3 regions of the Streptomyces sp. NPDC020996 genome follow, and region 3 is predicted to be linked to each of the others. Evidence: predicted binding sites of a transcription regulator. Region 3 holds the regulator's gene; each other region holds the start of a gene.
The links. Region 3 encodes HrcA, which represses chaperone genes, less so after heat shock. Its sites were predicted from a motif close to TTNGCACTCNGNNNNNCNGAGTGCNAA; they were not measured.

Region 1 (7,192 bases), on a different contig from region 3:
CGGGCCGACATCTCCGACCGCGCGAGGCTGAGCGAGGTACTCGACTGGGTGCGCCAGAACCTGCCGCCGCTTGCCGGCGTCATCAACTCGGCCGTGGTGCTCGATGACCGCACCATCACCCAGCTCGACGGCGAGAGCCTGACCGCCACCTCGGCGCCGAGGATCGACGGCACCCGCAACCTCGACGAACTCACCGCCGACGACCCGATCGACTTCTTCGTCCTCTTCTCGTCCGCGGCCTCGCTCATGGGGTCCCCCGGGCAGGCCAACTACTCCGCGGCGAGCGCCTTCATGGACGCGATCGCCTGGAACCGGCGTCTGCGCGGCCGGCCGGCGCTGACCGTCAACTGGGGCCGCTGGGACCAGATCGGAATCGCGGCGCGGGACACCGCTTCGAGCGAGCGCTTCGCGTCCCGGGGCCTCGCGGCCATGAGCCCGGACGTGGCGCTCAACGCGCTAGGCAGGCTCATCGGGGAGTGGACCCCTCAGGCGGCGGTGATGTCCCTGGACCTCGAACAGTGGACCAAGTTCTTCCCGTCCCGCGCCAAGTCTTCCGCGTTCCGTCAGTTCGGAGGAGCGGGCAGCTCACCCGCGGAGGCACAGGACGCGGCCGAGCAGAACGCGGAGTCGGGGCGGCTGGACCGGGAGGCGGTCCTCCAGGCGGACTCCGGTGTCCGGGAGAAGCTCCTCACCGCCTACTGCCAGGAACAGCTCGCTTCCGTCCTCGGGCTCACCATGGACAGGGTGGACGATGCCGTCTCGATCAAGCGTCTGGGGGTGGACTCGCTGATGTCGGTGGAACTGCGGGCGCGTATCGCCGCGGATCTGGCTGTCAGCGTCCCCGTGGCCAAGATCCTGCAGGGACCGTCTCCCCGGAAGCTCGCTCAGCACATCGCGGGCGCGTTGGGCGACAGCCCGTCGCGTTGACCGGCCGGTGCGGTTCCGGCGCCTGGTCCTCGACGGGCCAGGCGCCGGAGCCACGGATAGGCTCCGGGCCTGCCGGTGATCCCACCGCGCCGCCCGCGACACGGCGAAGGCCGCGGGGGCGGCGATGGTGTCTTCGGGACCAACGCCAGGGCCGCCGCCAAGAAATTCCAGACCCTGATGAACAACGCGTTCGGCTACGCCATCGCCATCGACGGCATCGTCGGCAGCGAGACCTGGCCCGCGCTGCGGTGGTACGCCGAGTACAACGCCTGAGCGGCCGTCATTCGGCCGGTCGGGGACGTGGCGCAGACTGATCCCATGAACCACGCCCAGCTCACCGCCCTCGGTCGCGCGCTCCGTCTGCTCGGGGAGCACGGCGAAGCGCTCGGGGCCGACACCCCCGACGCCAAGCTGCACGAGGTCAAGGCCGATCTGCGCCGGGCCCTCGACCTGCTGGAGGACAGTGTCAGCGGCGCCGCGCCCAGCACCCGCTGCCCCGAGCACCCCACCGGTCCGGTCGACGAGAGCGCCCCCGACCTGTGCCTGCTGTGCGAGACCCGGCGCCGGGCCGCTCGCCGTGCCGAGTACAACGGCGGGCCGGTGCCGCAGGCCCCCGCCGAGCCCGTCCCGTCCCGCTACGGCGTGCGCGCCGACCGCCCGCAGCCCCAGCAGCGGTGGCTGCCGGAGCTGTGGAACGGGCAGGAGTGGCAGTTGTGCGGGACGCCCCGGCGGGACCGGCGCGAGGCCGAGCTGTACCTCGCCGCCCAGCGGCGCGGCCCCCGCCCCGCCATGGCGTACCGGCTCGTGCACGAGTTCACCGACTACGAGGTGCTCCGCGTGTGGGGCACGCCGGTCAGGGTCGACATCGAGCCGATGGGCAATCCGTAGCCGCCGTCCGCCCGGCCGTTACCGGGCCCACGGGCCCGCGGGCCCGCGGTCCCGCCTCGGCGCGTATCCGCTTGTGGCGCACACCGAGGGGCGGCACCCCCTGTGCCCCGGCAGCAGGGGATGCCGCCCGCCGCCGGGCCGCGCTACTTTCGCCGGCGGGGCGTAGGAGTCGTCGTGGGCAGTGCCGTCTGCGGCGTCCACCACGCCTGCTCGCTGCTGGAGAGCGGCATCCTGCGGGCCGAGCGGACCGGCGACTGGGCGGGTGCGATCGAGGCCTTCTCCCGGGCCTGGGAGGTCCGGCCGCAGCGCCTGTAGGCCTGCTACGAACTCGCCTCCCGGCTGCGCCGGAAGGGCCGTCACCGCACCGCCCACGCGGTCCTCGCCGCGGTCGTCGGCCGGCCGGAGCCGGAGGACCTGCCCTTCGTCAAGCCCTGGGTCTACCGTTGGGGACTGCTGTTCGAGTACTCGATCGCCGCGTACTGGGTGGGTGACCACGCCCAGGCGTTGCGGGCGTGCGACATGCTCCTGGCGATGCCCGACCTGCCCGCCGCCGTCCGCCGCCAGGCCGAGATCAACCGCGAGTTCTCGGTCCGCCATGCCGTGGCCGTCCCTCAGCCGGCCGCCGCCGCCCGGCGGCCGGAGGCCGCGTCCGCGGCCCGGTCGGGCAGGGGCGCGAGGAACCGCCGGGGCGGCAAGAGCCGCAAGAAGTAGGCGGGCGGCACGGCCCGGACACGACAGCCCGGACAACGCCCGAGGGCGGCACCCCCTGCGAGCGCAGGGGGTGCCGCCCTCGGAAAGGACAGCTCGATCCGTGAGGCGGATCAGAAGTCCATGTCACCGCCCGGCATGCCGCCGCCGGCGGGCGCGGCGGCCTTCTCCGGCTTGTCGGCGATGACGGCCTCGGTGGTGAGGAACAGCGCGGCGATGGAGGCGGCGTTCTGCAGGGCGGAGCGGGTCACCTTCGCCGGGTCGATGATGCCCTCGGCGATCATGTCGACGTACTCGCCCGTGGCGGCGTTCAGACCGTGGCCGACGGCCAGGTTGCGCACCTTCTCCACGACGACGCCGCCCTCGAGACCACCGTTGACGGCGATCTGCTTCAGCGGGGCCTCCAGGGCCAGCTTCACGGCGTTGGCGCCGGTCGCCTCGTCACCCTCGAGCTCCAGCTTCTCGAAGACCTGGGAGGCCTGCAGCAGGGCCACGCCACCACCGGCGACGATGCCCTCCTCGACGGCCGCCTTGGCGTTGCGGACGGCGTCCTCGATGCGGTGCTTGCGCTCCTTGAGCTCCACCTCGGTGGCGGCACCGGCCTTGATGACCGCGACACCGCCGGCCAGCTTGGCCAGGCGCTCCTGCAGCTTCTCGCGGTCGTAGTCGGAGTCGCTGTTCTCGATCTCGGCGCGGATCTGGTTCACGCGGCCCGCGACCTGGTCGGCGGAGCCGGCGCCGTCGACGATGGTGGTCTCGTCCTTGGTGATGACGACCTTGCGGGCGCGGCCCAGGAGGTCCAGGGTCGCGTTCTCCAGCTTGAGGCCGACCTCCTCGGAGATGACCTCGCCGCCCGTGAGGATGGCGATGTCGCCGAGCATGGCCTTGCGGCGGTCGCCGAAGCCCGGGGCCTTGACGGCGACGGACTTGAAGGTGCCGCGGATCTTGTTGACGACCAGGGTCGACAGGGCCTCGCCCTCGACGTCCTCGGCGATGATCAGCAGCGGCTTGCCCGACTGCATGACCTTCTCCAGCAGCGGGAGCAGGTCCTTGACCGAGGAGATCTTGGAGTTGGCGATCAGGATGTACGGGTCGTCGAGGACGGCCTCCATACGCTCCATGTCGGTGGCGAAGTACGCCGAGATGTAGCCCTTGTCGAAGCGCATGCCCTCGGTGAGCTCGAGCTCCAGACCGAAGGTCTGCGACTCCTCGACGGTGATGACGCCTTCCTTGCCGACCTTGTCCATCGCCTCGGCGATGAGCTCGCCGATCTGCGTGTCGGCGGCGGAGATGGAGGCCGTGGAGGCGATCTGCTCCTTGGTCTCCACGTCCTTGGCCTGCTCCAGCAGGGCGGCGGAGACGGCCTCGACGGCCTTCTCGATACCGCGCTTGAGTGCCATCGGGTTGGCGCCGGCGGCTACGTTGCGCAGACCCTCGCGCACGAGCGCCTGGGCGAGCACGGTCGCCGTGGTCGTACCGTCACCGGCGACGTCGTCCGTCTTCTTGGCGACTTCCTTGACCAGCTCGGCGCCGATCTTCTCGTACGGGTCCTCGAGTTCGATCTCCTTGGCGATGGAGACACCATCGTTGGTGATCGTGGGGGCGCCCCACTTCTTCTCGAGGACGACGTTGCGACCCTTGGGGCCGAGCGTCACCTTCACGGCGTCCGCGAGCTGGTTCATGCCGCGCTCGAGGCCGCGCCGCGCCTCCTCGTCGAACGCGATGATCTTGGCCATGTGAAGTGGTCCCTCCAGGACTGGGGGTGATTCCTTCGGACCGCGCCCGCGCCCGCGACGGACGGCTCGCCTGCCTCGTGGTTCCTTGCCCCACCCGGCCTGCGGGCCTCACCGACCCGGTCCTTCGTTGTCACTCTCACCTTCAGAGTGCTAACGCCAATGATTAGCACTCGACCCCTCCGAGTGCAAGACGCGCCCGCGGAGCGGGCTCGTTGGGGGGTGGCGGTCGGGTGACGGGCGGGAGCAAGACGCGCCCGCGTTGCGGGCGGGGGCTTCCTCGCCCGCGAACGTGCGTGCGGGCAGGACGAAGGGCCCGTACCCCGGGAGGTACGGGCCCTTCGACGGAAGACGTCGCTGCGGTTCGGTCGGTCGCGCGTATCAGGCGGTGACGCGCACCATGTCGGCCTGCGGGCCCTTCTGGCCCTGCGAGATCTCGAACTCCACCCGCTGGCCCTCTTCCAGGGTGCGGTACCCGTCCATCTGGATGGCGCTGTAGTGGACGAAAACATCCGCACCACCGTCGACCGCGATGAAGCCGTACCCCTTCTCCGCGTTGAACCACTTGACGGTGCCCTGAGCCATGCCTAACTCCCCTATTACTGGCCCTTGCACGGACCCGCACTTCGCGGATCCGGGTCAGACCTCACCCCCCACGGATTGGGGGCGTGCGCCGGAACGCGTCGACCGCGGCCGAATGTATCTGCCCAACTGCCGTCTGCAACAGGTCAGTCGGACGAGAATTCCGGACGGAAGGGGTCCGGAATGTAGTAAGAATTCCCCCGAATTCAGGGCAAGTCGGGCCGCACATAAAGAGCGAATGGCGCAAAAGACTCGCACACTTTGGCTATTTCTCGACGCATCGGAGCGGGCACTGATCGCGTCCGGCGCGCGGAGCCGGGGGTGGGTTCCCCAACTGTACCGCGCTCAACCATACAGAATTGCCCCCTCCGCTTCTCTCACGGAGGGGGCAATCGGTCAGAACTCTGCGTCACCGTCGTTACCGGCGGTAAACGAACGGCCAGGTCAGCCGCCCGCGACGGCCGGGATGATGGAGACGCCGGCCCCGTCGGGGGTGACGGTCTCCAGGCCCTGCTCGAAGCGGACGTCGTCGTCGTTGACGTAGACGTTGACGAAGCGGCGCAGCTTGCCCTGGTCGTCCAGGACGCGGGCGGCGATGCCCGTGTGGTTCTTCTCCAGATCCGCGATGACCTCGGCGAGGGTCGCGCCCTCGGCGGGGACCTCGGCCTGACCGCCGGTGTAGGTGCGCAGGATGGTGGGGATGCGAACGGTCACGCTCATGCGGTTTGACCTCCAGTGACTACAAGACTACTTTGCGTTTCGGCCGCCGGGCCGGCGGTTTCGGCCTGTGGAGCCGGCGTAAGACCTCGGCTTGGGTCCGGCCCGGGGGCGGTCGGCCGGGAAGCAGGAAGCCCAGCGGGTGACCACTGGACTCCCCGGGACACCGAGGAGGAGGTCAAGCGAGGCCGGCCTCTCGGAACGACTCAAGGTTGGGGCGGATGGTCGCGGTGAGGCCGGTGCCGGCCACCGCGTCCAGCGTCTTCAGGCCGTCGCCGGTGTTGAGGACGACGGTGGTCTTCGTGGGGTCGAGGACGCCGTTGTCGATCAGCTTCTTCGTCACGCCGACCGTCACGCCGCCCGCCGTCTCGGCGAAGATGCCCTCGGTCCGGGCGAGCAGCTTGATCGCGTCGACGACCTGCTCGTCGGTGACGTCCTCCACGGCGCCGCCGGTGCGGCGGGCGATGTCGAGGACGTAGGGGCCGTCGGCCGGGTTGCCGATGGCGAGGGACTTGGCGATGGTGTCCGGCTTCTGCGGGCGGACCACGTCGTGGCCGGCCTTGAAGGCGGTGGACACCGGCGAGCAGCCCAGCGCCTGCGCGCCGAAGATCTTGTACGGCTTGTCCTCGACGAGCCCGAGCTTGATCAGCTCCTGGAGGCCCTTGTCGACCTTGGTGAGCTGCGAGCCGGAGGCGATGGGGATGACGATCTGGTCCGGCAGCCGCCAGCCGAGCTGCTCGCACACCTCGTACGCCAGGGTCTTGGACCCTTCCGCGTAGTACGGCCGCAGGTTGACGTTGACGAAGCCCCAGCCCTCGCCGGCCGGGTCGCCGATGAGCTCGGAGCAGAAGCGGTTGACGTCGTCGTAGTTGCCCTCGATGCCGACGAGGTCGCCGCCGTAGATGGCGGCCATGACGACCTTGCCCTGCTCCAGGTCGTGCGGGATGAACACGCAGGAACGGAGGCCGGCGCGGGCGGCCGCGGCGCCGACGGCGCCGGCCAGGTTGCCGGTGGAGGAGCAGGAGAGGGTGGTGAAGCCGAAGGCGCGGGCGGCCTCCAGGGCCTGGGCGACCACACGGTCCTTGAAGGAGTGCGTCGGGTTGCCGGAGTCGTCCTTCACATACAGCCCGCCGGTCACGCCGAGCTCGCGGGCGAGGTTGTCGGCCTTGACGAGCTTGGTCCAGCCCGGGTTCAGGTTGGGCTTGTCGGCCACGTCCGCGGGGACGGGCAGCAGCGGCGCGTAACGCCAGATGTTCGCGGGTCCCGCCTCGATGCGCCTGCGGAGCTCCTCGGTGTCGTAGGCCGAGAAGTCGTACGCGATCTCCAGCGGGCCGAAACACTCCTCGCAGGCGAAGACCGGTCCGAGGGGGACGCGGTGGCCGCATTCGCGACAGGACAGAGCCGCGGCGGGGCCGAGGTCTACGGTGGAGTCCGTGGTGCTTGCAACAGTCTGCACAGCCATGTGAGGCGAGGCCCTTTCTCCTCATCTTCCTCACGACGCATCTCGCCGTGAGACGGATTTGGCACCTTCCCTAGCCGGGAGCCTCGCGCGGCGATCAACGGTGATCGGTACGAGAACCGGCTGGAGGGTTGCCGGGGCTTCATCGGGCCGTGTCCCTCTGCCCCTCTGGATGAGC
Region 2 (7,192 bases), on a different contig from region 3:
GGGCCTGGCGAAGGTGCCGCTGACCGCCCCGCCGCCGCCCGCGAAGAAGCCGCTGATCACCGCCCGCAAGGGCTTCGAGGTCGACGGTCAGCGCGAACTGGACCTGCCCCCGGTCTTCACCACCGTCCCCACCGAGCAGAAGGTCGTCTTCCTCACCATCGACGACGGCGCCGAGAAGGACCCGGCCTTCCTGCGGATGACGCGCGAGCTGAAGATCCCGTACTCCGCCTTCCTCAGCGACTTCCTGATCCGGAACGACTACGGCTACTTCGGGAAGATGCGGCAGGACGGGGTGACACTGAACAACCACACCCTGAACCACCCCTACCTCCGCGGCCTGTCCTACAACGAGCAGAAGCGCGAGATCTGCGGCATGCAGGACGTGATCGAGGAGCATTACGGCGTCCGCCCCCGCCTCTTCCGCCCGCCCTACGGCAGCTACAACCAGGACACCCTGCGCGCCGCCAAGACCTGCGGCATCCGGTACGCGCCCATCTGGGACGAGGAGGTCTTCGTCGACCACTGGGAGTACCGCGACGACCGCTCGCTGCACCCCGGCGACATCGTCCTGACCCACTTCCGGGGCCGCGGGCAGTGGAAGGGCACCATGCCCGACATGCTCCGCCGCTTCCTGGACAAGGTCACCGCCCAGGGATACGCGGTGGCCCGGCTGGAGGACTACCTGTGAGGCGGCGCCGCCTGGCGGCCGCGGCGCTGGCGGCCACCGTCCTGCTCACCGGCTGCGCCCCGTCCGTCGACCCCATCCAACGGCTCGGCGAGAAGGCGACCCGCCGGATGCGCCCGCACGCCACGGCGACCGCGGGGCAACCGCCGCACGGCACGGCGACCGCCGGCCGGCCGCCGCACGGCACGGGGGACATGTCCGTCAGGCACCGGGCGCACGGCGGGGACGGGGACGGGGTCGCCGGGCAGCGGGCGCGCGGTACGGGGGGCAGGGGTGCCCGGCACCGGCCGTGCGGTGCCGGGGGCGGGGTTGCCGGGCAGTGGCCGCGTGGCGCGGGGGGCGGGGTTGCCGGGCAGTGGCCGCGTGGCGCGGGGGACGAGGGTGCCGGGCGCCGACCCGTCGGCACCGGAGACAGGGCTGCCGGGCGGCCGCCATACGACGGCGGGCATCCGGCCGCCGGTCTTCCGGCCGCCGGTCTTCCGGTCGCCGGGCAGCCGTCGTCCTGCGGCCGCGACCTCGTCGCCGCCCAGCCGTCGTCTCGCGGCCGGGACCTCGCCCCCGGTCGGCGGTCGCCCAGCGGCAGTGATCCCGAGCCTGGTCGGCGGTCGCCCAGCGGCAGTGATCCCGAGCCTGGTCGGCCGTCGTCTCGCGGCAGTGATCCCGAGCCTGGTCGGCCGTCGTCTCGCGGCAGTGATCCCGTGCCTGGTTGGCCGTCGTCTCGCGGCAGCGATCCCGCGCCCGGTCGGCCGTCGCCCCGCCGCCGGGGCCACGCGGTCCCGAACCCGTCCCGGGTTCCGGCCGCCCCCGCGGCGGACCGGGGCCTGCCGCGCGTGGTCTCCCGCGTCCCCACCCGCGACAAGGTCGTCTTCCTCACCTACGACGACGGCGCGGAGACGGACCCCCGCTTCGCCGAGACGGTCCGCGCGCTGCGCCTGCCGGTCAGCATCTTCCTCACCGACCGGGTCGCCGGCCCGGGCTACGCCCACCTCGCGCGTCTGCGGTCGGTCGGCGTGAGTCTGCAGAACCACACCCTCGACCACCTCGCCCTGCGCGGCCTGCCCTACGCCGGCCAGCGCGCCGAGATCTGCGGCCAGCAGGACAAGCTCACCGCCCGCTTCGGCGTCCGCCCCCGCCTCCTCCGCCCGCCCTACGGCACGTACGACACGACGACCCTGCGCGCCGCGGCGGACTGCGGCATCTCGGCGGTCGTGCTGTGGCGGGCGGCGATGACGGCGGACGGCGAACTGACGTACGCGGGCGCCGAGCACCGCCTCGGCCCCGGCGACGTCGTGGCCGTGGCCGCGGGCGAGGGCACGGGACCGACGGTCGGGGAGCGGACGGCGCGGCTGCTGCGGGAGGCACGCGGCCGGGGGCTGAGGGTGGCCCGCCTGGAGGACTACGTCTGACGCCGGCCCCGCCCGGGTCACGCCCACCGGCCGGTCGGGTCGGCCGCCCCCGGTCCGCCGTACGGGCCCTGCGCAGCCCCCGCGTGACCCCGCGCAGCCCCCCGTACGGCACGGAGCCCCGGCCGACGCGCCGCCGGGATTGGCACTCCGCTTGACCGAGTGCTAATCGCGGTCATAGTCTCGGGTCTGGCACTCCCCCCTGGAGAGTGCCAACAACGCGACGGGCAGGTCCGGCACCCGCGACGACGGATCGACCTGGTCGCCACCTCAGACAGTTAACCCCGTGAGATCTCCGAAGGGGGAGGTCGGATCGTGACGACCGCCAGCTCCAAGGTTGCCATCAAGCCGCTCGAGGACCGCATCGTGGTCCAGCCGCTGGACGCCGAGCAGACCACGGCCTCTGGCCTGGTCATTCCGGACACCGCCAAGGAGAAGCCCCAGGAGGGCGTCGTCCTGGCCGTGGGCCCGGGCCGCTTCGAGAACGGCGAGCGTCTCCCGCTCGACGTCAAGACCGGCGACATCGTGCTGTACAGCAAGTACGGCGGCACCGAGGTGAAGTACAACGGCGAGGAGTACCTCGTCCTCTCGGCTCGCGACGTCCTCGCGATCATCGAGAAGTAGTCCCACCTCGAGCATTCCGCTCTTAGCTGCGCCCCTGGCCCCCGCGATCACACAAGAAGCCGGGCGCCCGGGGCGCAGTTTCTTTCACCTAGATTTCCGAGAGGGCTCACGCTGTCATGGCGAAGATCCTGAAGTTCGACGAGGACGCCCGTCGCGCCCTCGAGCGCGGCGTCAACAAGCTTGCCGACACGGTCAAGGTGACGATCGGCCCCAAGGGCCGCAACGTCGTCATCGACAAGAAGTTCGGCGCTCCCACCATCACCAACGACGGTGTCACCATCGCCCGCGAGGTCGAGGTCGAGGACCCGTACGAGAACCTCGGCGCCCAGCTGGTGAAGGAGGTGGCGACCAAGACCAACGACATCGCGGGTGACGGCACCACCACCGCCACCGTGCTGGCCCAGGCCCTGGTCCGCGAGGGTCTGAAGAACGTCGCCGCCGGCGCCTCCCCCGCCGCCCTGAAGAAGGGCATCGACGCTGCCGTCGCCGCCGTCTCCGAGGACCTCCTGTCCTCGGCCCGCCCGATCGCGGAGAAGTCCGACATCGCCGCCGTCGCCGCGCTGTCCGCCCAGGACCAGCAGGTCGGCGAGCTCATCGCCGAGGCGATGGACAAGGTCGGCAAGGACGGCGTCATCACCGTCGAGGAGTCCAACACCTTCGGTCTGGAGCTGGACTTCACCGAGGGCATGGCCTTCGACAAGGGCTACCTGTCGCCGTACTTCGTCACCGACCAGGAGCGCATGGAGGCCGTCCTCGACGACCCCTACATCCTGATCACGCAGGGCAAGATCTCCGCGATCGCCGACCTGCTGCCGCTGCTGGAGAAGGTCATCCAGGCCAACTCCTCCAAGCCGCTGCTGATCATCGCCGAGGACGTCGAGGGCGAGGCCCTGTCGACCCTGGTGGTCAACAAGATCCGTGGCACCTTCAACGCGGTCGCGGTCAAGGCCCCCGGCTTCGGCGACCGCCGCAAGGCGATGCTGCAGGACATGGCGATCCTCACCGGCGCCACGGTCGTCTCCGAGGAGGTCGGCCTCAAGCTCGACCAGGTCGGCCTGGACGTGCTGGGCTCCGCCCGCCGCGTGACGGTCACCAAGGACGACACCACGATCGTCGACGGCGCCGGCAAGTCCGAGGACGTCCACGGCCGCGTCGCCCAGATCAAGGCCGAGATCGAGACCACCGACTCCGACTGGGACCGCGAGAAGCTCCAGGAGCGCCTCGCCAAGCTGGCCGGCGGCGTGTGCGTGATCAAGGTCGGCGCCGCCACCGAGGTGGAGCTGAAGGAGAAGAAGCACCGTCTGGAGGACGCCATCTCCGCGACCCGCGCCGCGGTCGAGGAGGGCATCGTCTCCGGTGGTGGCTCCGCGCTGGTCCACGCCGCCAAGGTCCTCGAGGGCAACCTCGACAAGACCGGCGACGAGGCCACCGGCGTCTCCGTCGTCGCGCGCGCCGTGGTCGAGCCGCTGCGCTGGATCGCGGAGAACGCTGGCCTCGAGGGCTACGTGATCGTCTCCAAGGTCAAGGAGCTGGAGAAGGGCAACGGCTACAACGCCGCCACCGGCGAGTACGGCGACCTGGTCAAGGCCGGCGTCATCGACCCGGTGAAGGTCACCCGCTCCGCCCTGGAGAACGCCGCCTCCATCGCCTCCCTCCTGCTGACGACCGAGACCCTGGTCGTCGAGAAGAAGGAAGAGGAAGAGCCGGCCGCCGCGGGCCACAGCCACGGCCACAGCCACTGAGCCGCATGCTCACAAGAAGGCCCTGCTCCGGTTGACCGGAGCAGGGCCTTCCCCCTTTCCCGCGGCTCCTGGGCGGCTGTTTTCGCGGCGGATCCGGTCAGCCGTCGGTGCGTACCAGGAACCTGACGTTCTCCGCGAGCAGCGCCCGCGCCCCGTACGTGTCCGCCAGACGGGCGGCGAGGGTGGCCTCCGCGAGCCGTGGGGGGAGCGCCTCCGCGAACTTCAGGCCCCGAACAGCGCGCAGGTCCACCTCGGGCAGCGTCACGCCGTTGCCGGCGTCCGCTGCGGCGGCCCGCCAGGTCTGCGGGGTCACGTCGTCACGCAGCCGCACGAACCGGTCGTCGGTGACCCGGTGCGGCAGCACGACGGAGGGGAGGGAGGCGGCCAGTGTGGCGTTCGCCCGGTGTCCGCCCCAGGTCCACCACCGCACGTCGCCGTCCCCCCGGCGGGTGACGACCGTACCGGCCGGGTGCACCACGTCCCGGTGGGCGTCGCGTGCCTCGGCCAGTTTCGCCTGCGCGCGGCGGGTGAGGACGACGGGCGGGTCGGCGCCCAGCAGGACCTCCCGCCCGGCCCGGGTCAGGGTGAACGACCGGACACGGTCCGGGCCGAAGCCGTTCCACCTGGCACGCCCGCCCTCGTCCACGGGCTCGACGAAGCAGCGCCTGCGGCGCCAGTCGATGTACGTCACCAGCCAGCTGCGGCCCGCCAGCAGCAGCTTCCGCGGTCCCTCGACCTCCTCGGTGAGCAGGTCCGGATCGGTGCGGCCGATCTCGGTCCGCCCGCTGAGCACGGTGAACTCGGGTGGGGCCGTGAACGACGCCGTCAGGTTCATGAAGTGGCGGTGCCCGAAACGCCGTTCGGCCTCGGGGCCGATGAACAGCAGGCCGCCGTCCCGGTCCAGGTAACCCTGCTCCACCAGGTGATGCACGATGGGTTCGGCCGCCTTGCCGAAGGTGTCCAGCCCGCCCCACCACTCCTGCCACAGGTTCTCCCCGACCCGGTGTTCCTGCAGGCACAGGGCGAGCACCTGCTGGGCGACCAGGTGCCGTGGTTCGGGAGGCGGGGTCACCGGTTCCACCCAGCCACGCGACCAGGCGAGCAGCAGGGCGGCCGCGGACAGCAGACCGGCGTCGGTGAGGGCGAGGAAGAGGCAGTTGCGGCGGGTCCCGGGGCGACGGCCGGTACGGCCCAGGCGTTGCAGGAACGACGCGACGGTCTGCGGCGCGTCGAGCTGGATCACCCGGTCCAGGTCACCGACGTCGATGCCGAGTTCGAGGGTGCTGGTGGACACGATCACGCAGTCCCGGGCCTCCGCGAAGGCCTGCTCGGCACGCCGTCGTTCGTCCGCCGACAGCGATGCGTGGGACAGGAACGTGGTGACGCCGCGCAGTCTGAGCTGCTCGCCCAGCTCCTCGACGGTACGGCGGCTCTCGCAGAACACCAGGCGCTTCTCGCCCCGGTGCAGGGCGGCGACGACCGTGGCCGCGTTGGCGACGGAGCCGACGTAGTCCAGCTCGATGTCACCCGGCGGAGAAGCCGTGGCGGGCCGGGCTGCTGACGGCCCGGCAGCCGAGGGCCCGGCGGCTGAGGGCTCGGCGGCTGGGGGCCCGGCGGCTGGGGGCCCGGCGGCTGACGGCTCGGCGGCTGACGGCTCGGCGGCTGAGGACCCGGCAGCCGAGGGCCCGGCAGCCGAGAGCCCGGCGGCTGAGGGCTCGGCAGCCGACGGCTCGGCAGCCGAGGGCCCGGCAGCCGAGGGCGGGGCCGCCGCGGTGCCGGATCCGGGGAGCGCCACGCCGGGTGCGACGACCTGCCCGGGCCGTCGGCCCCGCCCCGACCCCTGGAGCCAGTCCAGCAGCTCGTGCGGATTGCCGACGGTGGCCGACAGGCCCACCCTCTGCACCGGCCGCCCGACGATCCGCTGCAGCCGCTCCAGCACGGCGAGCAGATGCCAGCCCCGGTCGTCACCGGCGAAGGCGTGCACCTCGTCGACCACCGCACTGTGCAGACCGGAGAAGAACGTGCGGTGGTCCACGTGGGTGCTGACCAGCATCGCCTCCAGCGACTCCGGCGTGGTGAGGAGCAGGTCCGGCCGCTGGGCCAGGATGCGGCGGCGTCTGCTGGTCGCGATGTCGCCGTGCCACAGCTCCGCGGTGCGGCCCACCCAGCCCGCGTACGTCTCCAGCCTCGGGTGCAGGTTGTTCAGGAGCGCCTTCAGCGGAGTGACGTACAGGATGCCGGTGCCCTTCCAGCCGTGCCGCTGGGCCCGGGTGAGCAGGGGGAACGTGGCGGCCTCGGTCTTGCCTCCGGCGGTGGGGGCCAGCAGTACGGCGTCCTGCCCGGACAGCAGCGGCCCGATCGCCTCCTCCTGCAGCGGGCGCAGCGAGCGCCAGCCGAGCGTGTTGACGATGTGGTGGGTCAGGATCGGGTCCAGCAGGTCCAGCGCGTCGGCGCTCACGGCAGCTCCAGGTCCACGTCCCCGGCGCTCGCCGCGGCGTTGCGTTCCACCTCGTCGAGTTCCGCGGTGTTGACCGTGAGCGTGTAGTGGACGCGGGGGTCGAAGTCGTCGAACGTGTCGATCCGGTCGAGTACGTCGGCCACCAGTTTCCGCAGGTAGAGCCGGGGCGCGATGCCGGCCTTGCCGCCGAGCGAGCCGGTGACGGCGCGTGCCAGTTCGTCGAGGTAGGCGTCGTCGGCCCGTCCGGCGACGCGCTCGGGGTGGCGTGCGGTGGCCTCGT
Region 3 (7,192 bases):
GGTGGTGGACGTCGGGATAGGCGGCGGGCGCGTACGGGCCGTGTTCCCGCAGGAAGCGGTTGACCAGGCCGCGGGCCGGGCGGCCGGAGAACGCGCGGGTCAGCTCGGTGCGGACGAACAGGGGGTTGGTCAGCGCCTGCTTGTGCACGGCGTTCGCCCCGGACTCCGGGGTGACCAGGAAGGCGGTGCCGAGCTGGGCGGCGCACGCGCCGGCGGCGAGGACGGCGGCGATCTGGCTGCCGCGCATGATGCCGCCGGCGGCGACGACCGGGATGCTCACGGTCTCGCGGATCTGGGCGACCAGGGACAGCAGGCCGATGCCGGCGCGGTCGTTCTCCGGGACGTCGCGGTGGGTGCCCTGGTGGCCGCCGGCCTCGACGCCCTGGGCTATGACCGCGTCGGCGCCGGCCCGCTGCACGGCGAGGGCCTCCTCCGCGGTGGTCGCGGTGGCCATGGTGAAGGTGCCGGCGCGGCGCAGGGAGTCGAGGACGTCGCGGGTGGGGACGCCGAAGTGGAAGGAGACCACCGGCACCGGGTTGTCGAGCAGCACGGCGAGCTTGGCGTCGTAGCCGTCGTCACGGCCGTTGTCGGGGTCGCCGAGCTCGGTGTCGTACCAGGAGGCCTCGCCGGCCAGCTGGTGGGCGTAGAGCTCCACCGTGGCGGGGTCGGAGTGGTCGGGCTGCGGCATGAAGAGGTTCACGCCGAAGGGCCGGTCGGTGATGCTCCGCAGCTGCTTGATCTCCTGGTACATGCCGTCGGCGGTCTTGTACCCGGCGGCGAGGAAGCCGAGCCCGCCGGCCGCGCAGACGGCGGCGGCGAGGTGGGGCACGGAGACGCCGCCCGCCATGGGGGCCTGCACGATCGGATGGGGGCAGAGATCGGTCAGTGCGGAGGACATGACCGCATGTTGTCACGTCCCGTGTACAAGTCCGAATCGGGACGGGCCCCTGGCCCGGGCCAGGGGCGTCCCGTGTGGTCAGCGCCCGTTGAAGGCGTCCTTGAGCCGGGAGAACAGGCCCTGCTGGCCCGGCTGGAACTGGCCCTGCGGGCGTTCCTCGCCGCGCAGCTTGGCGAGCTCGCGCAGCAGGCGTTCCTGCTCGACGTCGAGCTTGGTGGGGGTCTGCACCTCGACGTGGACGATGAGGTCGCCCCGGCCGCCGCCGCGCAGGTGGGTGACGCCCCGGCCGTGCAGCGGGATCGACTGGCCGGACTGGGTGCCCGGGCGGATGTCGACCTCTTCGAGGCCGTCGAGGGTCTCCAGCGGGACCTTGGTGCCGAGGGCGGCCGCGGTCATCGGGATGGTGACCGTGCAGTGCAGGTCGTCGCCGCGCCGCTGGAACATCGGGTGCGGCAGTTCGTGGATCTCGACGTACAGGTCGCCGGCCGGGCCGCCGCCGGGGCCGACCTCGCCCTCGCCCGCGAGCTGGATGCGGGTGCCGTTGTCGACGCCGGCCGGGATCTTGACGGTCAGCGTGCGGCGGGAGCGGATCCGGCCGTCGCCCGCGCACTCCGGGCAGGGGGTGGGCACGACCGTGCCGAAGCCCTGGCACTGCGGGCAGGGGCGCGAGGTCATGACCTGGCCCAGGAAGGACCGGGTGACCTGGGAGACCTCGCCGCGGCCGCGGCACATGTCGCAGGTCTGGGCGGAGGTGCCCGGCGCGGCGCCCTCACCGTTGCAGGTGGAGCAGACGATCGCCGTGTCGACCTGGATGTCCTTGGTGGTGCCGAAGGCCGCCTCGTCGAGGTCGATCTCCAGGCGGATCATCGCGTCCTGGCCGCGCCGGGTGCGCGAGCGCGGGCCGCGCTGGGACGCCGTGCCGAAGAAGGCGTCCATGATGTCCGAGAAGTTCCCGAAGCCGCCCGCGCCGAAGCCGCCCGCGCCGGCGCCGCCGGACTGCGAGAGCGGGTCGCCGCCGAGGTCGTAGACCTGCTTCTTCTGCGGGTCCGACAGCACCTCGTAGGCGGCGTTGATCTCCTTGAACCGCTCCTGGGTCTTCGGATCGGGGTTGACGTCCGGGTGCAGCTCGCGTGCGAGCCGCCGGAAGGCCTTCTTGATCTCTTCCTGCGACGCGTCGCGGCGCACGCCGAGAACGGCGTAGTAGTCCGTGGCCACTTACGACTCCGCCAGGATCTGTCCGACGTACCGTGCCACTGCGCGTACCGCTCCCATCGTTCCCGGGTAATCCATGCGGGTCGGTCCGACCACGCCGAGCTTGGCGACTGCCTCGCCGCCCGAACCGTAGCCGACCGAGACCACGGACGTGGAGTTGAGTCCTTCATAGGCGTTCTCGTGCCCGATGCGCACGGTCATGCCCGAATCGCCTGCCTCGCCGAGGAGTTTGAGGAGGACGACCTGCTCCTCCAGGGCCTCCAGGACGGGCCGGATGGTGAGGGGGAAGTCGTGTCCGAAGCGGGTCAGATTGGCGGTGCCGCCGATCATCAGCCGCTCCTCGTTCTCCTCGACGAGCGTCTCCAGGAGGGTGGACAGCACCGTCGAGACGGTGCCGCGGTCCTCGACGTCGAAGCCCTCGGGGAGGTCTTCCACCAGCCGCGGGACGTCCGCGAACCGGCGGCCCGCGACCCGGCTGTTCAGCCGCGCCCGCAGGTCCGCGAGGGACGCCTCGCCGAACGGCGCCGGGCAGTCGACCATGCGCTGCTCGACCCGGCCGGTGTCGGTGATCAGCACCAGCATCACGCGCGCGGGGGCGAGCGAGAGCAGTTCCACGTGCCGGACCGTGGACCGGGTGAGCGACGGGTACTGCACGACGGCGACCTGCCGGGTGAGCTGCGCGAGCAGCCGCACCGTGCGCGCCACGACGTCGTCGAGGTCGACGGCGCCGTCGAGGAAGTTCTGGATCGCGCGCCGCTCGGGGGCGCTCATCGGCTTGACGCCCGCGAGCTTGTCGACGAACAGCCGGTAGCCCTTGTCGGTGGGGATGCGCCCGGCGCTGGTGTGCGGCTGGGCGATGTACCCCTCGTCCTCCAGGGCCGCCATGTCGTTGCGCACGGTCGCCGGGGACACGCCGAGGTTGTGCCGCTCGGTCAGGGCCTTCGACCCGACCGGCTCCTCGGTGCCGACGTAGTCCTGGACGATGGCGCGCAATACCTGGAGCCGTCGTTCACTCAGCATGGCGCACACCTCCAGAAAGTCGTCCCCTGACGCCTTGCCTGGCACTCTGCGTGTCCGAGTGCCAGCGTTCCCCGGCCCAGTGTACGGCGGTGGGGTACTGACTGGGCAAGGTCGGTCCTGCCGGGGCGGGTCCGTACGGCTAGCGTCGCGGTATGACGGTGACTTGGGAAGAGCTCGGGTGGGAGCGGCTGGCGGCCGGGGTCGGGCGGTGCCGGCTTCCTGGCTGGGACTGCACGGCCGGGCTGGTCGTCGGGGCTGACACGGCGCTGGTGGTCGACGCGGGGTCGAGCCTGCCGGAGGGGGCGCGGCTGCGGGCGCAGGCGCAGCGGCTGGCCGGTCACCGTGTGACCCATCTCGCTCTCACCCACCCCCACTTCGACCATGTCTTCGGGACGGCGGCGTTCGCGGGCGCGGAGGTGTTCGGGGCGGTCGGCGCCGACGCGGTGTTCACCGGGCGGCACGGACGCGAGGAGCTGCGCGCGGACGCGGTGCGGTGCGGGCTGGACGCGCGGCTGGCCGAGGAGGCGGTGGACGCGCTCGCCGCGCCCCGCCATCACGTCAGCGGCGAGTGGACGCTCGACCTGGGCGGCGGCCGGCAGGTGCTGCTGGCGAACGTGGGCCCGGCGCACACCGCCCACGACCTGGTCGTGCTGGTCCCGGGCACGCCGGAGGTCGTCTTCTGCGGGGACCTGGTCGAGGAGTCGGGCGAGCCGCAGGCGGGCCCGGACGCCGTGCCGTCGCGATGGCCGGCCGCGCTGGACCGGCTGCTCGACCTCGGCGGCGAGGACGCGCTGTACGTGCCCGGTCACGGGGCGGTGGTCGACGCGGCGTTCGTCCGGGCGCAGCGGGACGCGCTGGCGGACCGTTTCGGCGTGTCGCGGTGATCGGCGGGACGGTTCTCCTATCGTCGTTCGAATGCGCCAGTACTCTCCGGACCTGACCCCTCCGTGGAAGAAGACCCAGCCCGCGCCGGAGGTCCCGGCGGAGCCGGGCCTGGTGGTCGAGGAGCCCGGGAGCGGCTTCTGCGGGGCGGTGATCCGCTGTGAGGCGGGCACGGTGACCCTGGAGGACCGCTTCGGCAAGCACCGGGTGTTCCCGCTGGAGCCGCGCGGGTTCCTGCTGGAGGGCCGCCCGGTGACCCTCGTCAAGCCGTCTTCCGGCCCGCTGCGGCCCACCCGTACGGCGTCCGGTTCCGTCGCCGTGCCCGGCGCACGCGCGCGCGTGGCCCGCGCCGGGCGCATCTACGTCGAGGGACGGCACGACGCGGAGCTGGTCGAGAAGGTGTGGGGCGACGACCTGCGCGTCGAGGGCGTGGTGGTGGAGTACCTGGAGGGCGTGGACGACCTGCCGTCGATCGTGGCCGGGTTCGCGCCGGGCCCGGACGCGCGGCTGGGCGTCCTGGTCGACCACCTGGTCCCCGGGTCGAAGGAGTGGCGGATCGCGCAGCAGGTGACCAGCGAGCACGCGCTGGTCGTCGGCCATCCGTACATCGACGTCTGGGAGGCGGTGAAGCCGTCCTCCCTGGGCATCGCGGGCTGGCCGCGCGTGCCGCACGGGCAGGACTGGAAGACGGGCGTGTGCCGGGCGCTGGGCTGGCCGTCGGACAACACGGGCGCCGTGTGGCAGGCGATCCTGGCGCGGGTGGAGTCCTACAAGGACCTGCAGCCGGAGCTGCTGGGGCGGGTGGAGGAGCTGATCGACTTCGTCACGGCTCAGCCGTGAGAGGCGGCAGGGTGCCGAACCCGCTGGTGTCGAGGTCCACCCCCACGATCGGCAGCGGCACCGGGTCGCCGAACTTGCGGGTGCGCTCGTACTGGTAGTCCGCCGCCAGGCCCCTGCCGGTCGGCTCCGCCAGCACCAGGCACCTGGCCCGGAAGGGATCGATGACCAGATACACCGGGACGCCGCCCGCGGCGTAGATCGACCGCTTCTCGACGTAGTCCCGGTGGACGCTGGTCTTGGAGACCACTTCGACCAGCATCGTCACGGCGTCCGCGGGGACCAGCCGGCCCGGGGTGTCGTCGGCGCCGATCTCCATGACCACGAGGTCCGGCTGGGGCTCGCTGTCCTCGTCCGGGAACGCGATGTCCTGCGTCTGCAGCCGCTCCCACCGCCCGGAGGGGATCTGGTCCTGCACCGATTGCACGATGCGGTTGTGGACCTTGTCGGGCCCGGCCATCATCACGATTTCCCCCCGGATGAGCTCAGCCTTGAAGCCCTCGGGAACCTCCAGGTTCTCGAATGCCTCATGCACCCGGCGATCATCCGCAGCGGTCATCTCCGTGGTCCTCCGCTCTCGCCGCCGCGTGTACGGCGGCAGCCTACGAACCAGGTTAGGGACCGGACCGGCGTTCCGCAGTGATTCACTCCGCCGGGTGATCAGTCCACCAGGTCCCTGACCACCGCGTCCGCCAGCAGCCGGCCCCGCAGGGTGAGGGCCGCCCGTCCCTCGTCGTACGGCGTCCTCTCCAGCAGGCCGTCCGCCAGTGCGCGCCGGGAGGCCGCCAGGCCGTCCTCCTTCAGCAGGGACAGCGGTACTCCGTCCCGCAGCCGCAGCTCCAGCAGGATCCGCTCCACGCGCCGGTCCTCGTCGGACAGCAGCTCGCGGCCGGCCCCCGGCGAGCGCCCGGCCGCGAGGGCCGCCGCGTAGGCGCCGGGGTGCTTGACGTTCCACCAGCGCACCCCGCCGACGTGCGAGTGCGCCCCGGGACCCGCGCCCCACCAGTCGGCGCCGCGCCAGTACAGCTCGTTGTGCAGGCAGCGGGCCTGCTCGGAGGTGGCCCAGTTGGAGACCTCGTACCAGCCGAAGCCGGCCGCCGACAGGGTCTCCTCCGCGATCAGGTAGCGGTCGGCGTGCACGTCGTCGTCGGTCATCGGGACCTCGCCGCGGCGGATGCGGTGGGCGAGCCGTGTGCCCTCCTCGACGATCAGGGCGTACGCCGAGACGTGGTCGGGACCCGCGCCGATCGCCGCGTCGAGCGAAGCCCGCCAGTCGTCGTCCGACTCGCCCGGGGTGCCGTAGATCAGGTCGAGGTTGACGTGCGCGAAGCCGGCCGCGCGGGCCTCGGCGACGCAGGCCTCCGGGCGGCCGGGGGTGTGGGTGCGGTCGAGGACCCGCAGGACGTGCTGCCGGGCGCTCTGCATGCCGAAGGAGACCCGGTTGAAGCCGCCCTCCCGCAGCGCGGCCAGGTACGCCGGGCCGACCGACTCCGGGTTCGCCTCCGTGGTGACCTCCGCGTCCGCCGCGAGGCCGAACTCGTCGCGGATCGCGCCCAGCATCCGTACCAGGTCGGCGGCGGCCAGCAGGGTCGGGGTGCCGCCGCCGACGAAGACCGTGCGGACCTCCCGCGGGTCGTCGCCGAGCACCTTGCGGGCCAGCCGGATCTCGTCGATCAGCGTGTCCGCGTAGTTGTCGCGGGAGGCGAGGACGCCGCCGGTGCCGCGCAGCTCGGTCGCGGTGTAGGTGTTGAAGTCGCAGTAGCCGCAGCGGGTCGCGCAGTACGGGACGTGCAGGTAGAACCCGAGGGGGCGGTCGGCGGCCCCGGCGAGCGCGGGCGCGGGCAGGGCGCCGTCGGCGGGGACGGGCTCGCCGTCGGGGAGTGCGGAAGGCATGTGCTCCATTGTCCCGTACCCGCGCGGGCGCCGGTCCGGGGCGCGGGCCGTGGGCCGGTCGCCGCGGGCATCCGCCATTCAGCTGTTCCGCCGCTCGGTTCCGCTACTCCGCTACTCCGCCTGGAGCACCAGCAGCGCCAGGTCGTCGTCCGGGGCGTCGCCGCCGAACTCGTGCACCAGCCGCCGGATGCGCTCGGCGATGCGGCGGGCGCTCAGCCCGGCGCATCCGGCGAGGGCCGTCGCGAGCCCGTCGGCGTCGTCGAACTGGCGCGAGCCGCAGCGCCGCTCCGTCACGCCGTCGGTGACGCACAGCAGGCTGTCGCCGGGCCGCAGTTCGAACGTCTCGCTGGTGTACGTCTCGTCCTCGACGACGCCGATGAGCGTCTGCGGCCGGGCTACGGTGCGGACGCCGCCGTCGGGCCCGAGCAGCAGCGGCAGCGGGTGCCCGGC

Region 1: the regulator HrcA is predicted to act here: its motif matches at 4,423-4,449, upstream of groL (chaperonin GroEL).
Region 2: the regulator HrcA is predicted to act here: its motif matches at 2,231-2,257, upstream of groES (co-chaperone GroES).

What each region holds. Positions count from the first base shown of each region.
Region 1 is NZ_JBFADM010000004.1:176,257-183,448, forward strand. Features, by position in the region: gene AB0G63_RS04855 (type I polyketide synthase) at 1-927, shown strand, start outside; gene AB0G63_RS04860 (hypothetical protein) at 1,246-1,815, shown strand; gene AB0G63_RS04865 (hypothetical protein) at 1,990-2,130, shown strand; gene AB0G63_RS04870 (hypothetical protein) at 2,347-2,526, shown strand; gene groL (chaperonin GroEL) at 2,637-4,259, opposite strand; gene AB0G63_RS04880 (cold-shock protein) at 4,638-4,841, opposite strand; gene AB0G63_RS04885 (MoaD/ThiS family protein) at 5,283-5,558, opposite strand; gene thrC (threonine synthase) at 5,734-7,017, opposite strand; SAM riboswitch class I at 7,036-7,192, opposite strand, start outside.
Region 2 is NZ_JBFADM010000015.1:80,895-88,086, reverse strand. Features, by position in the region: gene AB0G63_RS13730 (polysaccharide deacetylase family protein) at 1-688, shown strand, start outside; partial or broken gene AB0G63_RS13725 (polysaccharide deacetylase family protein) at 685-798, shown strand; gene AB0G63_RS13720 (polysaccharide deacetylase family protein) at 1,384-2,091, shown strand; gene groES (co-chaperone GroES) at 2,404-2,712, shown strand; gene groL (chaperonin GroEL) at 2,829-4,454, shown strand; gene AB0G63_RS13705 (DEAD/DEAH box helicase) at 4,552-6,912, opposite strand; gene brxD (BREX system ATP-binding protein BrxD) at 6,909-7,192, opposite strand, start outside.
Region 3 is NZ_JBFADM010000007.1:94,163-101,354, reverse strand. Features, by position in the region: gene AB0G63_RS07915 (nitronate monooxygenase) at 1-898, opposite strand, end outside; gene dnaJ (molecular chaperone DnaJ) at 977-2,113, opposite strand; gene hrcA (heat-inducible transcriptional repressor HrcA) at 2,114-3,130, opposite strand; gene AB0G63_RS07900 (MBL fold metallo-hydrolase) at 3,283-4,014, shown strand; gene AB0G63_RS07895 (DUF3097 domain-containing protein) at 4,046-4,852, shown strand; gene AB0G63_RS07890 (Uma2 family endonuclease) at 4,836-5,408, opposite strand; gene hemW (radical SAM family heme chaperone HemW) at 5,510-6,742, opposite strand; gene AB0G63_RS07880 (SpoIIE family protein phosphatase) at 6,854-7,192, opposite strand, start outside.